DNA from 3 places in the Halobacillus rhizosphaerae genome. Region 2 is predicted to be linked to each of the others. Evidence: riboswitches for the same ligand, from Rfam matches in the RefSeq annotation. Region 2 holds a riboswitch; each other region holds the start of a gene.
What was found. A riboswitch is a leader RNA that binds a small molecule or an ion and turns the genes downstream of it on or off. The one in region 2 is predicted to bind cobalamin.
Positions count from the first base shown of each region.

Region 1: it holds a riboswitch for cobalamin, as region 2 does, so the genes downstream of both, Q7A53_RS13535 (ribonucleoside-diphosphate reductase subunit alpha) here and metE (5-methyltetrahydropteroyltriglutamate--homocysteine S-methyltransferase) in region 2, are expected to answer to the same signal.
Region 3: it holds a riboswitch for cobalamin, as region 2 does, so the genes downstream of both, mmgD (citrate synthase) here and metE (5-methyltetrahydropteroyltriglutamate--homocysteine S-methyltransferase) in region 2, are expected to answer to the same signal.

Region 1 is NZ_JAUTWQ010000011.1:157,284-161,661, reverse strand. It holds gene Q7A53_RS13540 (class I SAM-dependent methyltransferase) at 1-45, opposite strand, end outside; cobalamin riboswitch at 785-960, shown strand; gene Q7A53_RS13535 (ribonucleoside-diphosphate reductase subunit alpha) at 1,151-3,382, shown strand; gene Q7A53_RS13530 (ribonucleotide-diphosphate reductase subunit beta) at 3,395-4,378, shown strand, end outside.
Region 2 is NZ_JAUTWQ010000041.1:5,877-10,254, reverse strand. It holds gene metE (5-methyltetrahydropteroyltriglutamate--homocysteine S-methyltransferase) at 1-1,983, opposite strand, end outside; cobalamin riboswitch at 2,121-2,326, opposite strand; SAM riboswitch class I at 2,383-2,494, opposite strand; gene Q7A53_RS21375 (nitrilase-related carbon-nitrogen hydrolase) at 2,874-3,764, shown strand; gene Q7A53_RS21370 (NAD(P)-dependent oxidoreductase) at 3,896-4,378, shown strand, end outside.
Region 3 is NZ_JAUTWQ010000009.1:30,917-35,294, reverse strand. It holds partial or broken gene Q7A53_RS11390 (AraC family transcriptional regulator) at 1-649, shown strand, start outside; gene Q7A53_RS11385 (SdpI family protein) at 685-990, opposite strand; cobalamin riboswitch at 1,254-1,451, shown strand; gene mmgD (citrate synthase) at 1,708-2,823, shown strand; gene Q7A53_RS11375 (bifunctional 2-methylcitrate dehydratase/aconitate hydratase) at 2,897-4,339, shown strand; gene prpB (methylisocitrate lyase) at 4,362-4,378, shown strand, end outside.

The DNA of each region.
Region 1 (4,378 bases), on a different contig from region 2:
CCATTGTTTCTCTACTTCTTTATGCCAGTTATAGGGTTTATTCATTGCGCTTCCTCCCGTTGCCATTCAGCGATTGATTTGTGCTTTATTTTAAGAAAAATCCCTAATGAAAAGTTTCTTTCCCTTCTATTATTTCATAGAAATTATATAGATAGGTAAAGAATTATTTTAAGTAAATCTCACTATTTACAATCATGTAAATCCTGAAGCTGCATTGAAAAAACTTCCTTCATAATAAAATCCCCGGTACAAAAGAGTAATGGTTTCGTTACTGAAAGAGAAGTGAAAGGATTCCGGGAAACATCTCGCTTTCCGTGGGCGTACGGTGTGCCTTCTCAGCCTTTTAGGCTTTCGGGGTCACACACCCTGTACTCTCCTCCCACAGGAGTCTCGACGTTTCCCGGAATCCTTTATAAACATTTGAGGAATGAAACCTCTTCTATTCTTGAATTGAGATGACAGAGAACAAAAAGTTTCCAGTCTCTAATCAATACATCCACCGTTTAGGGTTTTGCTAAGAGACTGATCATGATGGTTCCATAAACTATCATGGTAAGGGGGAAGTTTATGAAATGATTTATTCAATTATAAGCTCGATTAATGGCAAAAAATCTGCATAACACTTTCCATTTTTACTAACACAAAAAGGTTTGAACCCGCACCAGAGAGAACTATCACTCCCCTTCACCCTCATTCTGAATAAATTAAATGTTGCGTAAGTCATCAAACTTCGATATGATTAAAACACAAGATAAGCTAAATTAAAATAAAAAACATACTACATATAGTGTTTACGAATAAAAGATGCCACAAGGCTTAATAGGGAATCCGGTAGAATCCGGAGCTGCCCCCGCAACTGTAACCGCTCGCGAAATGGATCATCCACTGTGCCCAGGCACGGGAAGGACCAAAGTAGAATCGAGCGTCAGCCAGGAGACCTGTCTTTGTACGTGAAAGTTTCAACTTCTTCGGGGATTGAGAAGATGAAGCGATGGAATAAAGGCAGGTTTCATTCTTCTGAAGCTTCTTTATTTCATGGTTTCATCCGCTCAATTTATATTTGAGCGGTTTTTTTATGTTTAATTATTCAGTGCTGACCGAAAAAAGGAAACTCTTCTTTTTTTCAGGGCAGCCGTGAAGGAGTGATTGGATGAGTATAACCACAAGCACTGTTTGGGAAGATTGGCTGCTTCAACAGCAAGAACATTTCCCGTCGCTTAGAATAAATCAATGGATCACTAAGCTCCATACGCTTGGACTTGAAAAGCTGGACAAGTCTGCACAAGCAAACACATTAATATTGGAATGCCTGGCAGAAATGGATGAAACAGAGCCTGATTGGACTTTCCTCGCCAGCCGGATTCATCTGAAAGAAATGTATGAGCAATCGGTTCATAACCGCGATGCAAACAAAGCATACCAGGGACTGCACTCCCTCATTCTATTATTAATAGAGGAAGGGATTTATTCTCCTGAAACGCTTAAGCATTATTGTAAAGAAGATATCGATAATCTCGAAGCGGCAATCGTTCCAGAACGAGATAACTTATTTACTTATATAGGATTAAAAACTCTGGATGACCGTTATTTAGCACGTTCTAAAGACGGAAGAATCTTGGAACTTCCTCAGGAAAGATTTATGATCATCGCAATGACCTTGATGGCCCATGAGCCAAAGAACAAAAGAATCGATTTGGTTAAAGAGAGCTACTGGGCTCTCAGTCATTTATACATGACCGCAGCTACTCCGACTCTGGCTAATGCAGGCAAACAATACGGACAATTAAGTTCCTGTTTCATTGATACCGTCGACGACAGTTTACAATCCATTTACGACAGCAACACTGATATCGCTAACTTAAGTAAAAATGGCGGCGGCATTGGTGTTTACTTAGGGAAAATTCGCAGCCGCGGCAGCGATATCCAAGGATTTAAAGGAGTGTCGTCGGGGGTTTTACCTTGGATGAAGCAGTTGAATAATACGGCTGTCAGCGTTGATCAGCTTGGACAACGGCAAGGGGCTGTTGCCGTTTATTTAGATGTTTGGCATAAGGATATCTTCCCTTTTCTGGACAGCCGGCTGAATAACGGAGATGAAAGGCAGCGCACTCACGATTTGTTTACAGGTGTGTCCATACCAGATGTATTTATGGAAGCTGTCGAAAATCGCGACGAGTGGTACTTATTCGACCCACACGAAGTGAGAGAAATTATGGGCTTTTCATTAGAGGATTATTATGACGAGACACGTGGCAAAGGATCATTCCGAAACAAATATCAAGCTTGTGTCGATAACCCCCGTCTATCCAGAATCAGCGTCCAAGCCATCGAAATCATGAAGCGAATCATGATTGGACAGCTGGAAACAGGCACTCCGTACATTTTTTATCGTGACGAGGTAAATCGAATGAACCCTAACAGCCATAAAGGCATGATTTATTGCAGTAATTTGTGCACAGAAATCGCACAAAACCAAAGCCCTACCACCCAAACTGAGAAATTGGTGCAGGACGGGAAGATCATCACTGTGCACCAGCCTGGGGATTTTGTGGTCTGTAATCTATCTAGCATCAATCTTGGCCGGGCCGTACCCGCAGGAGTCTTATCTCGGCTCATTCCTATTCAAGTACGAATGCTCGATAATGTAATTGACCAGAATGAAATTCCAGTAATGCAAGCGCAGCTGACCAATCGGGCTTACCGGGGAATTGGTCTTGGGACATTCGGTTGGGCTCATCTCCTCGCCCAGCAAAAGATCGCCTGGGAATCCGAAGAGGCCCTCACCTATACGAATGAGGTTTATGAAGCCATTGCTTATTACACCATCGAAGCGAGCAGCAAGTTAGCTGAAGAGAAAGAAAGCTATCCCCTATTTGAAGGATCCGATTGGGAAACGGGAGACTTTTTCACTAAAAGGGACCTTGAAGAAGATGGGTCGTGGAACTGGAAGAAGTTGAAAATCCAAGTGAAAAACCACGGATTGCGAAATGGATATTTACTAGCGGTGGCTCCTAACTCAAGCACTTCTCTAATTGCCGGAAGTACAGCCAGCATTGACCCTATATTTAAGAAATTTTATTCAGAGGAAAAGAAGGATTATAAAATCCCTGTCACCGCCCCTGATTTAAATCCTGAGACGTACTGGTATTATAAGTCTGCCTATGACATTAACCAGCAGGCGAGCATTCAGCAAAATGCGATTAGACAAAGGTTTATCGATCAGTCGATATCCTTTAACCTCTATGTGAAAAATTCTATACAAGCAAAAGAACTCCTTGACCTTCACCTAACCGCATGGAAGCTTGGGCTCAAGACGACTTACTATACCCGTTCAACCTCTAGTCAAGGAGAGTACGATGATTGTGAAAGCTGTTCATCTTAAGGAGGGAATCGAATGACAAACTCTATCAATAAAAGAAAACTCGTGGACGAAACGGCACCTAATGCTTCCACAGGAGTCATAAACGGTAAGTCCTCCAATGTCCTAAATTGGGACGACACCCGTTATCCATGGGCCTACCCGATGTACAAAAATATGCTCGCTAACTTTTGGATTCCAAATGAAATCAATATGAGCAATGACTTAAAGCAATGGCCGCACTTAACGGAAGACGAACAAACTTCCTTCAAAAAGATTATCGGGCTGCTTGCTTTTCTAGACTCGGTTCAAACAGATTATTCTGGAAAAATAGCCGATTATTTAACCGACTCCAGTTTATCCGCTTTAATGCAAGTACTTGCTTTTCAAGAGGTCGTTCACAACCAATCTTATTCCTATGTCCTGTCTACGTTAGTCGACCAACAGGAACAAGAGAGTATTTTCGAGTATTGGAAAAACGATGCTATATTAATGGAAAGAAACCAATTTATCACCAGGGGATACCAAGAGTTCGCCGACTCCCCTTCGATTGAAAGCTTTCTAAAATCAATCGTCTATGATGTCGTACTCGAAGGGTTATTCTTCTATGCAGGCTTTGCCTTCTTTTATAATTTAGCTCGCAATCAGAAAATGGTTTCCACCAGCACCATGATTAATTATATTAATCGTGATGAACAGCTTCATGTCACCTTATTTACTAGGATTTTCAAAGAAACCTTGAATGAAAATCCCCAGATAGATCGCTCTGCAATTATAAATTTTGTCGAACAAACGTTTAAAGAAGCGGTTCAACTTGAGATCAAATGGGCCCACCACATTATCGGCAAACAATTCCCCGGAATTCCGATCGGTGACCTTGAAGATTATATTAAGTTCATGGCAAATAAGCGCTGCAAGCAATTAGGAGCAGAAAAACCTTTCCCAGAATACAAAACGAATCCACTTAAATGGATTCGCGCTTACCAGGAAGTAGATGAAGGAAAATCTGACTTCTTTGAA
Region 2 (4,378 bases):
GTTAATGGCTTCCATTATTTCCCCGAATTCAGAATAACACATATGAGTATGAATTTGAGTTTTCGGCTGTACACAAGAGGTGGCGAGCTTAAAAGCATAGACTGCTTCCTTCAAATATTCCGCCTGTTTCTCCGGTTTTAAAGGCAATCCTTCTCGCAAAGCTGGTTCATCCACTTGGATCATATGGATGCCTTGTTCTTCTAAAAATCTAATTTCTTTTTGAAGGGCTAAAGCAATTTGTTTCGTTACGTTGAAACGGTTAATGTCTTCTCGGATAAAAGACCAATTAAGAATAGTGATCGGGCCCGTCAGCATGCCTTTGACTGGTTTTTCTGTCTGGGATTGAGCATAGGTGATTTCTTTCACTGTCATCGGTTCTGTTAAAGTCACATCCCCATAAATAATGGGAGGTTTCACGCAGCGGGAACCATAAGACTGGACCCAGGCATACTTCGTAAAAGAGAACCCTTCTAGTTTTTCTCCAAAAAATTCGACCATATCGTTGCGTTCAAATTCCCCGTGGACCAGGACGTCCAAACCGATGTCCTCCTGACGCTGAATCCATTCTCTGACGTTTGATTTAATAAATTCCTGGTATTCCTCCTCCTGCCACTCGCCACGGCGCCACTTCAACCGACCTTGTCTTATCTCTCTTGTTTGTGGAAGGCTGCCGATCGTGGTAGCAGGCAGCAGAGGAAGGTTGAAAAAATCTTGCTGAATCTCCTCTCGAGTAGGATAGGGGACCTCGCGTTTTGGTACTAAACTCTTCCAAATCTGCATTTCTTTTTGAACGTCTTGATTGTTTCTGCTTGCAGAACTTAATAATGCTGTCAAAGACCGTTCGTGTTCTCCTATTTTATTCTCAATTTGATCTCTTCCATGATTCAAACCGTCTGTTAATACTTTGGTTTCTTCAAGTTTTTGATCAGCAAAGGATAGAGCATTTTTAAGGAGAGGATCTAATTCCTTTTCTGTATGAATCGTGACAGGAACATGCAGTAAGCTGCAAGAAGGCTGGACGATTAATTGATTGGGCTCGACTTTGGTAAGGATAGTTTCCAGCTGAGTGAAGGTGTCATCTAAATTCGCCTTCCAAATATTTCGTCCATTAATGACTCCAGCAGCCAGGGTTTTATTTTTAGGAAATCCATATTTCTTAATCGCCGCTAGATTTTCTTTATGATCATGTACGAAATCGAGACCAATGCCGTCGAAGGGAAGTGACACGATCTCTTTGTAGCGATCTGCCGATTCGAAATAGGTTTGTAGAAGAATTTTCATACTGGACAATTCATCGTGGATCGTCTGATACAGCTGGCTGACTAGCTTAACTTCCTCTTTATTTCTAATCGCAGCAAGCGCCGGCTCATCTATTTGCACCCATTCTGCACCAGCGCTCTCAAGTTCTTGAAGCACTTGGACATAATGAGGAAGAAGTTTTTTTAAAAGCACAGGAAAATGGTCTTCATCATAGCCTTTGGATAATTTTAATAAGGTTACAGGTCCAAGCAGTACCGGCTTTCCAATGATTCCGAGCTTTTCTTTCGCTTCCAGGAAGTAAGACAACAATCGATTTTCTATAAGCTGAGGTTCTGAGTCCGCTTGAATTTCAGGAACAATGTAATGATAATTGGTGTTGAACCATTTGGTCATTTCGGAAGCGACCGCGTAATCGTTTCCACGGGCAATATCAAAATACGTTTGCAGTGAAGTTTTCTCTTGATGCTGAAAGCGTTGAGGGATGAAACCAAACATCACGGCTGTGTCGAGTACATGATCATACAAACTGAAATCTCCTACAGGAATCAAGTCAATTCCTAGATCTTTTTGTTTGTTCAGATACTCAAGTCTTAGTCTCTGCATTTCAATGGAGAAGTCTTCTTCGGAAAGCTTACCTTCCCAGAATTTCTCCAGTGCTTTCTTCCATTCCCTTTTCTCTCCGATTCTTGGATAACCAATGTTTGAGCTTTTTACCATATGGATTCCTCCTCATTTTCCAGACAATAAAAAAATCCCTCTTTTTCTACAAGAGAGATTCTGATGACCGTTATTCTATTCAGTCTCTGAAGACAGACGAATTTTGTTACAGTACCACAACACCTCCCTATACCTCGTAGGATTAAGTGTATAATCAGCAGGCAGGTATCCTGACTCATGATCTTCGCCGCTATGCGTCTTCCCATCTCGATTCTTAGAGATAGTGACCTATTTGCAAAGCTGCTCCCATTTACAGTGGCGGGACCGTGCCGGAGTTTCACCGGACTTCCCTTTTAAGTTGAATAAGCGAAACTTCCCCTTACACAACACCTGGTTGATCTACGATATTCAATTTTCATTTAAAAACGAAAAACCTCTCACGCAGAGAGGTTTAGGTATGCACCTCTCTTATTTTGCAAAGTGTTTACTCTGCTGGAATTAGCACCACCATCAATTTAGTTAATTGATAGGTTGCTGGGCTTCTAAGGGCCAGTCCCTCCACCGCTCTGAATAAGAGAATGTATTCAAATGATTACAAGCATACTAGCATGGTTGATATAAGCTGTCAACGGAAGTTGCGAGATGATCATACAAAAAATGGGAAACTATCAAATTCCCCAAAGACTCTTGAGCACCGTAAAGGAGGAGGTTATCTTGCAGATTTTTACATAGTGCATAAAAGTATCTCTATGAAATTTAACAATATGTATAATGGAAATTATAAAATTAGATGTAAAATATAATTAAGTTACAAAATTTTCTGTAAATTGATAAAGTTCAAAAAATAATGCAGAGGAAGTGAGGGTGCAGGATTTCATTCCAATAAAAAATGAAAGCGCTTTCGATACGTGTGTCGATAATGATGGATCAAAGAGTTTACATAAGGAGGAATTTTAATGTCTGATAAAGTACAAATTGGATTAATTCAAGCTTCTCATGATGTAGATGGTAACGAGCCAGTTGAGGTACACAAGCATGAATCAATTAAGAAACATATTGGACTTGTTAGAGAAGCTGCAGAAAAAGGGGCCCAGATTATTTGTCTTCAGGAAATATTCTATGGTCCTTATTTTTGTTCCGAGCAAAATCCCAAGTGGTACGATGCAGCTGAAGAAATTCCTAATGGCCCGACGACAAAACAATTTCAGGATTTAGCAAAAGAGTTAGGCGTCGTTATTGTGCTGCCCATTTATGAAAAAGAGGGAATTGCGACCTATTATAATACGGCTGCTGTGATCGATGCGGATGGCTCCTATTTAGGTAAATATCGAAAACATCATATTCCTCAAGTAGGCGTAGGTGACAAAGGCTATGGCTTCTGGGAGAAGTTTTACTTTAAGCCTGGGAACTTAGGATTTCCTGTATTTGATACGGCGTTTGCGAAGGTAGGCGTTTATATTTGTTACGATCGCCACTTTCCTGAAGGCGCACGTTTACTAGGATTAAATGGAGCAGAAGTTGTGTTCAATCCTTCAGCAACAGTAGCGGGGCTGTCTGAGTACTTATGGAAATTGGAACAACCAGCGCATGCCGTGGCGAACGGATACTATTTAGGGGCCATTAACCGTGTTGGCTATGAAAAACCTTGGGAAATGGGTGAATTTTACGGACAATCCTACTTAGTTGATCCGCGGGGTGAATTCGTAGCTGTTGCCAGCCGTGACCAGGATGAAGTGATCATTGGTGAAATGAATAAGAAGTTCATTCGTGAGGTTCGTGATACTTGGCAATTCTATCGTGACCGGCGACCGGAAGCGTATGAAGATATGGTCGAACTTCTTAAGTAAGAAGGGATTTGACTTCAGAAGCAAAGGTTTTACATAGAGAAAAAGGGCATATAGAGCTTCTCTATGTAAAACCTTTTTGATATTTAACCTGAAATAGATTTGAAGTTATCTCTATAAGGAGGTTAATGGTATTGACTCAGTTAAAAAGTAAAGGGATTTCATTAGAGAATCTGCGAGAGAATTTCGAGGAAGTTCATCCGGGATTGAATAATGGAGAAGCAATCGAAGAAGCAAATCGATGTTTGTATTGTTATGATGCTCCTTGCATTAAAGCCTGCCCGACCAGTATCGATATTCCAAAGTTTATTAAGAAAATAGCTTCAGGGAATTTAAAGGGATCTGCTACTACGATCATGTCCTCTAATCCAGTAGGCGCGACTTGTGCGCGGGTGTGCCCGACAGAAGAGCTTTGTGAAGGGGCGTGTGTTCTTAACCACGCAACCAAGCCGATTTTAATCGGGGACTTACAGCGGTTTGCCACAGACTGGGCGATAAAAAATGAGCAGCAGCTTTTCAAAGCAGGTGAAAAAAATGGCAAGAAAGTAGCCATTGTGGGGGGAGGTCCTGCGGGGCTTTCAGCTGCGCGGGAACTGGCTCGGCTCGGTTATGCAGTG
Region 3 (4,378 bases), on a different contig from region 2:
TGATGAACATGTCCTTAGTATATTAAATGGCCAAGTTATGTATGAGGAGTTTAAGGAGAAGAAAATGATGGGACAATCTGATTATGCTCCTTTTAATGAAGCCATGTGTATAAACGACACGACTCCAAAAATATTTACTAAGGAATTCATAGAAACAAGAGCAAGGGGACACCTGGAGACGACAGAAGATTATATTAATAAGGTCATCACCCCCTTAAATACTCTCTTTAACAACCATTATCCATGTATGATCTTATGGTTTGGCAAAGACATGTTTTGTCAAATGAACCTTCTCACCCTGCTCGCTTACCTTGAACAGTCTAATTACAAGGGAAGAGTTTTCTTACATAGTTTCAGAGAAGATGAATTTAAGGTACGTCAAACTGAACTTGAGCTCGGTCATTATTCTCGTGTGTATGAAGATGTTCTGTTAAATCACAGCCCTGCATCTGTCAAAGTACTTCCCGTGATGTATCAGGCCATAGATCTATATTTAATGATGCTGAACGATGAGAATCCAGTAACCAAGTATATCAAAAAGAATAGAAACTTATCGACAGCTGAATTGCTTACAAATTTATTTGCGCTTTTCCCGACTATCGGATATGGGGACTTACAATATAAGAAACTAATTCGAAAGAATAAATAATCGAGTTCCTTCTTTGGTTAAGATCAGGAAGTCTACTAAAATCGTTTGTTTTTATGAGAAAGACGATCAAATTTCTTTAAACGAATGTGTGTCGAAAAAAGTAATATCGCACAAAATATTGGCAATATAACAAAGGTCTCCACGATAAATACCATTTCCGTATTGCCTTTAATGAGGAAATAACCACTTACAGCGCCTAGCAAGGTCATAAGTACTCCGCAGTTAAGAAACATTTTCCGGCTGTGGTTTTGAGCAAACTCCCAGTTATCTTGATTTTTTGTAGACAATGGAGTTCTGTAGCCATACCAGTTATTCATTTCTTTAGGGGGTCTTACGTGCATGAAAAATCCTGCCGTCAGAAATAGCCATCCACATACAAAAAGCACAGGAATATCACTTCCTACTCAATCGGTTTGTTAGAAATATCAAACACACAACAATTGTATAATATTTACATCTGTTTCTTCAAATAAGGAACTAGAACAGCTAAGGTACAATCTTTTTTCTTCATCACCCCGTTTATATTGATAGGTATCCCCCAACACCCTTTAAGGAAATTATTGTTTATTTTCGGAATTTTTGTTACATTGATAAAGTCAAAACTAAATACGCTTTAGACTGAGGTGCAATTAAGTTGGTTCAATGCTTATTTGCTTAAAAGGGAAATCGGTATAAATCCGATGCTGTCCCGCAACTGTATTTGTGAACAAACTGGAATAACCACTGTTCTCCGTTGAGAATGGGAAGGATCCAGGGAGTAATGATCATAAGCCAGGAGACCTGCCTAAGTCAGCCAACATCAATACCTACGAGGATAGGAGGTGTTAAGTGCGAGTGAAAAGCATGGACAGACGTTTACAATCTATACCTGATTAATCCATGCTCGAACAATATTGCTGTGCTCTTAACTTAACAACTTTCTTAGGAAGTTGTTTTTTTATTGTCTGCATTTCCATCACTATTTTCCTTGAAGAAAATTCACCAAATGCCACGGGTACATCAAGGAATAATTAAAACTTTTTTGAAAGCGTTTACTTTAGAGTGAGAGGGGATTTTCTATGTTAGAAAAAACGACCTATACACCGGGATTAGACGGAATCATTGCCACAGAAACAAAGCTGTCTTATTTAGACGTGGACGCGGAAGAAATCGTCCTCCGCGGCTATGAGCTCATTGAGCTGGCAAAGAATAAAAAATACCTGGATTTAGTCCAGCTTTTACTCCACGGCACGCTTCCAAATGACGAACAACGCTCTTCTCTTGAGCTGGAAATCAAGAAAGATTATGACCTGCCAGCAGAATTATTTTCCTTATTTAACAAGCTGCCTAAAGAAACTCACCCGATGGATGCTTTACGAACAGGGATATCCGCACTCTCAGGATACGAAAAAAATCTAGACGAACGCCGCGAAATTGAAATTAACAAAACCGCCCTCAAATTACTGGCACAGATTCCAAACATCGTGGCGAATAGCTATCATATCCTTCGTGATGAAGCTGTCGTCGAACCAAAACAAGAACTGCCTTATAGTACAAATTTCTTGTACATGATCACAGGCAAAGAGCCAACACAAGCTGAAGCGGACTATTTTGATCAATCTTTAATGGTCTATAGTGAACATGAAATGCCGAACTCCACCTTTACAGCCCGCGTCATTGCTTCGACTAACGCAGACATCTATGGCGCACTCACTGGAGCCGTCTCTTCATTGAAAGGCAACCTCCACGGTGGAGCGAATGAAGCTGTCATGCACATGCTTTTGGAAGGAGAAACAATCGATGGATTCAGGCACCTTCTTTATGAAAAACTTAACAATAAAGAAAAAGTCATGGGCTTTGGCCATCGCGTGTACATGAAGAAGATGGATCCTAGAGCGGCTCTAATGAAAGAAGCGTTACGTGAACTATCTGCAGATAGAAAATGCGAGAAACTATTTGAAATGTGCGAAGCAGGAGAACAGCTGATGAAAGAAGAAAAGAGTCTATACCCTAATTTGGATTACTATGCAGCACCCGTCTACTATCTGCTAGGGATTCCAATAGATTTATATACGCCTATATTCTTTGCCGCCCGTACACTTGGGTTATGCGCTCATGTATCTGAACAATACGCCAACAACAAATTGTTCAGACCAAGAGTTCTCTATACGGGACCACGCGGTCTGCACCCTTAATAGCGAGCTGCCGGAGAGGTTCCTGCCTTCTCTTTTAAAAAACATTACCTATTGAAAAAGGTGGAGATAACGTATGACAGAAGTGAAAGTTAATACATCACAAACGACTGATCAAGTAATGGAGCGAATCGCAGAATACGCAGTTTATGGAAAGATTACAAGCAGCGAAGCTTTAGAAACCGCTCAATACGTTTTGATGGATACGTTAGGATGCGGGTTTCTTGCCTTGCGGTATCCGGAATGTACAAAGCACTTAGGACCTATTGTACCTGGAACCATCGTACCGAATGGCTCCCGTGTGCCCGGTACACCTTATGAATTGGATCCCGTCCACGCAGCATTTAATATTGGATGCATGATCCGCTGGCTTGATTACAATGATACGTGGCTTGCCGCAGAGTGGGGACATCCTTCGGACAACTTAGGTGGAATCCTCGCCATATCCGATTACATTAGCCGGAAACGAATTACGGAAGGAAAAGAACCGCTGAAGATGGATACCGTTCTTGAAAATATGGTGAAGGCACACGAAATCCAAGGGGTGTTAGCTCTAGAAAACAGCCTCAATCGAGAAGGTCTTGACCACGTTCTTTACGTGAAAGTAGCCACAACAGCGGTAGTAACAGCCATGTTAGGAGGAAGTAAAGAAGACGTGTCGAATGCGGTCTCGCAAGCCTGGATCGATAACTCCAGTCTTCGCACCTACAGACATGTACCAAACACAGGCTCAAGGAAATCTTGGGCGGCCGGTGATGCAACAAGTCGAGGTGTCAGGCTGGCATTGATGACAATGAGCGGAGAAATGGGGTATAGGACCGCGTTGTCTGCACCTAACTGGGGGTTCCAAGATGTCCTTTTCAAAGGAAGGGAACTTACCTTGGCACGTCCACTCGATTCTTATGTGATGGAAAACATCTTATTTAAGATTTCCTTCCCCGCTGAATTTCATGCCCAAACGGCAGCAGAAGCGGCGATTGAACTTCATGATCAAGTGAAAGGAAGAATTGCTGAAATTGATCGCGTTACCATTACGACTCATGAATCTGCCATCCGAATCATAGATAAAAAAGGTCCGCTGCAAAACCCCGCAGACCGTGATCATTGTTTGCAATACATTACAGCTATTGGTCTTTTGTATGGATCGTTGAATGCCGACCATTATGAAGACGATATAGCCCGCAACCCTGAAATCGACCGTTTACGAAACGTCATGAAAGTGATTGAACATGAACCGTATTCCAAAGATTACTTAGATCCCGAGAAGCGTTCCATAGCTAATGCCGTCCAAGTGTTCTTTAACGATGGCACGTCTACAGAAGAGGTCGCCATCGAATACCCACTCGGCCATCGCCGTCGTCGCGACGAAGGAATACCGCTGCTATTAAATAAATTTCAAAGTAATCTAAAGACGCGATTTCCATTTCGTCAGGTCAACCGAATTCTTAATATCTGTGAGGATTACAACGAGCTTACAGATACACCTGTTAACAATTTCATAGAGCTATTTAGAATATAAGAGATGGAAGGGGCAATGTGATATGTCATGGATCGTTGA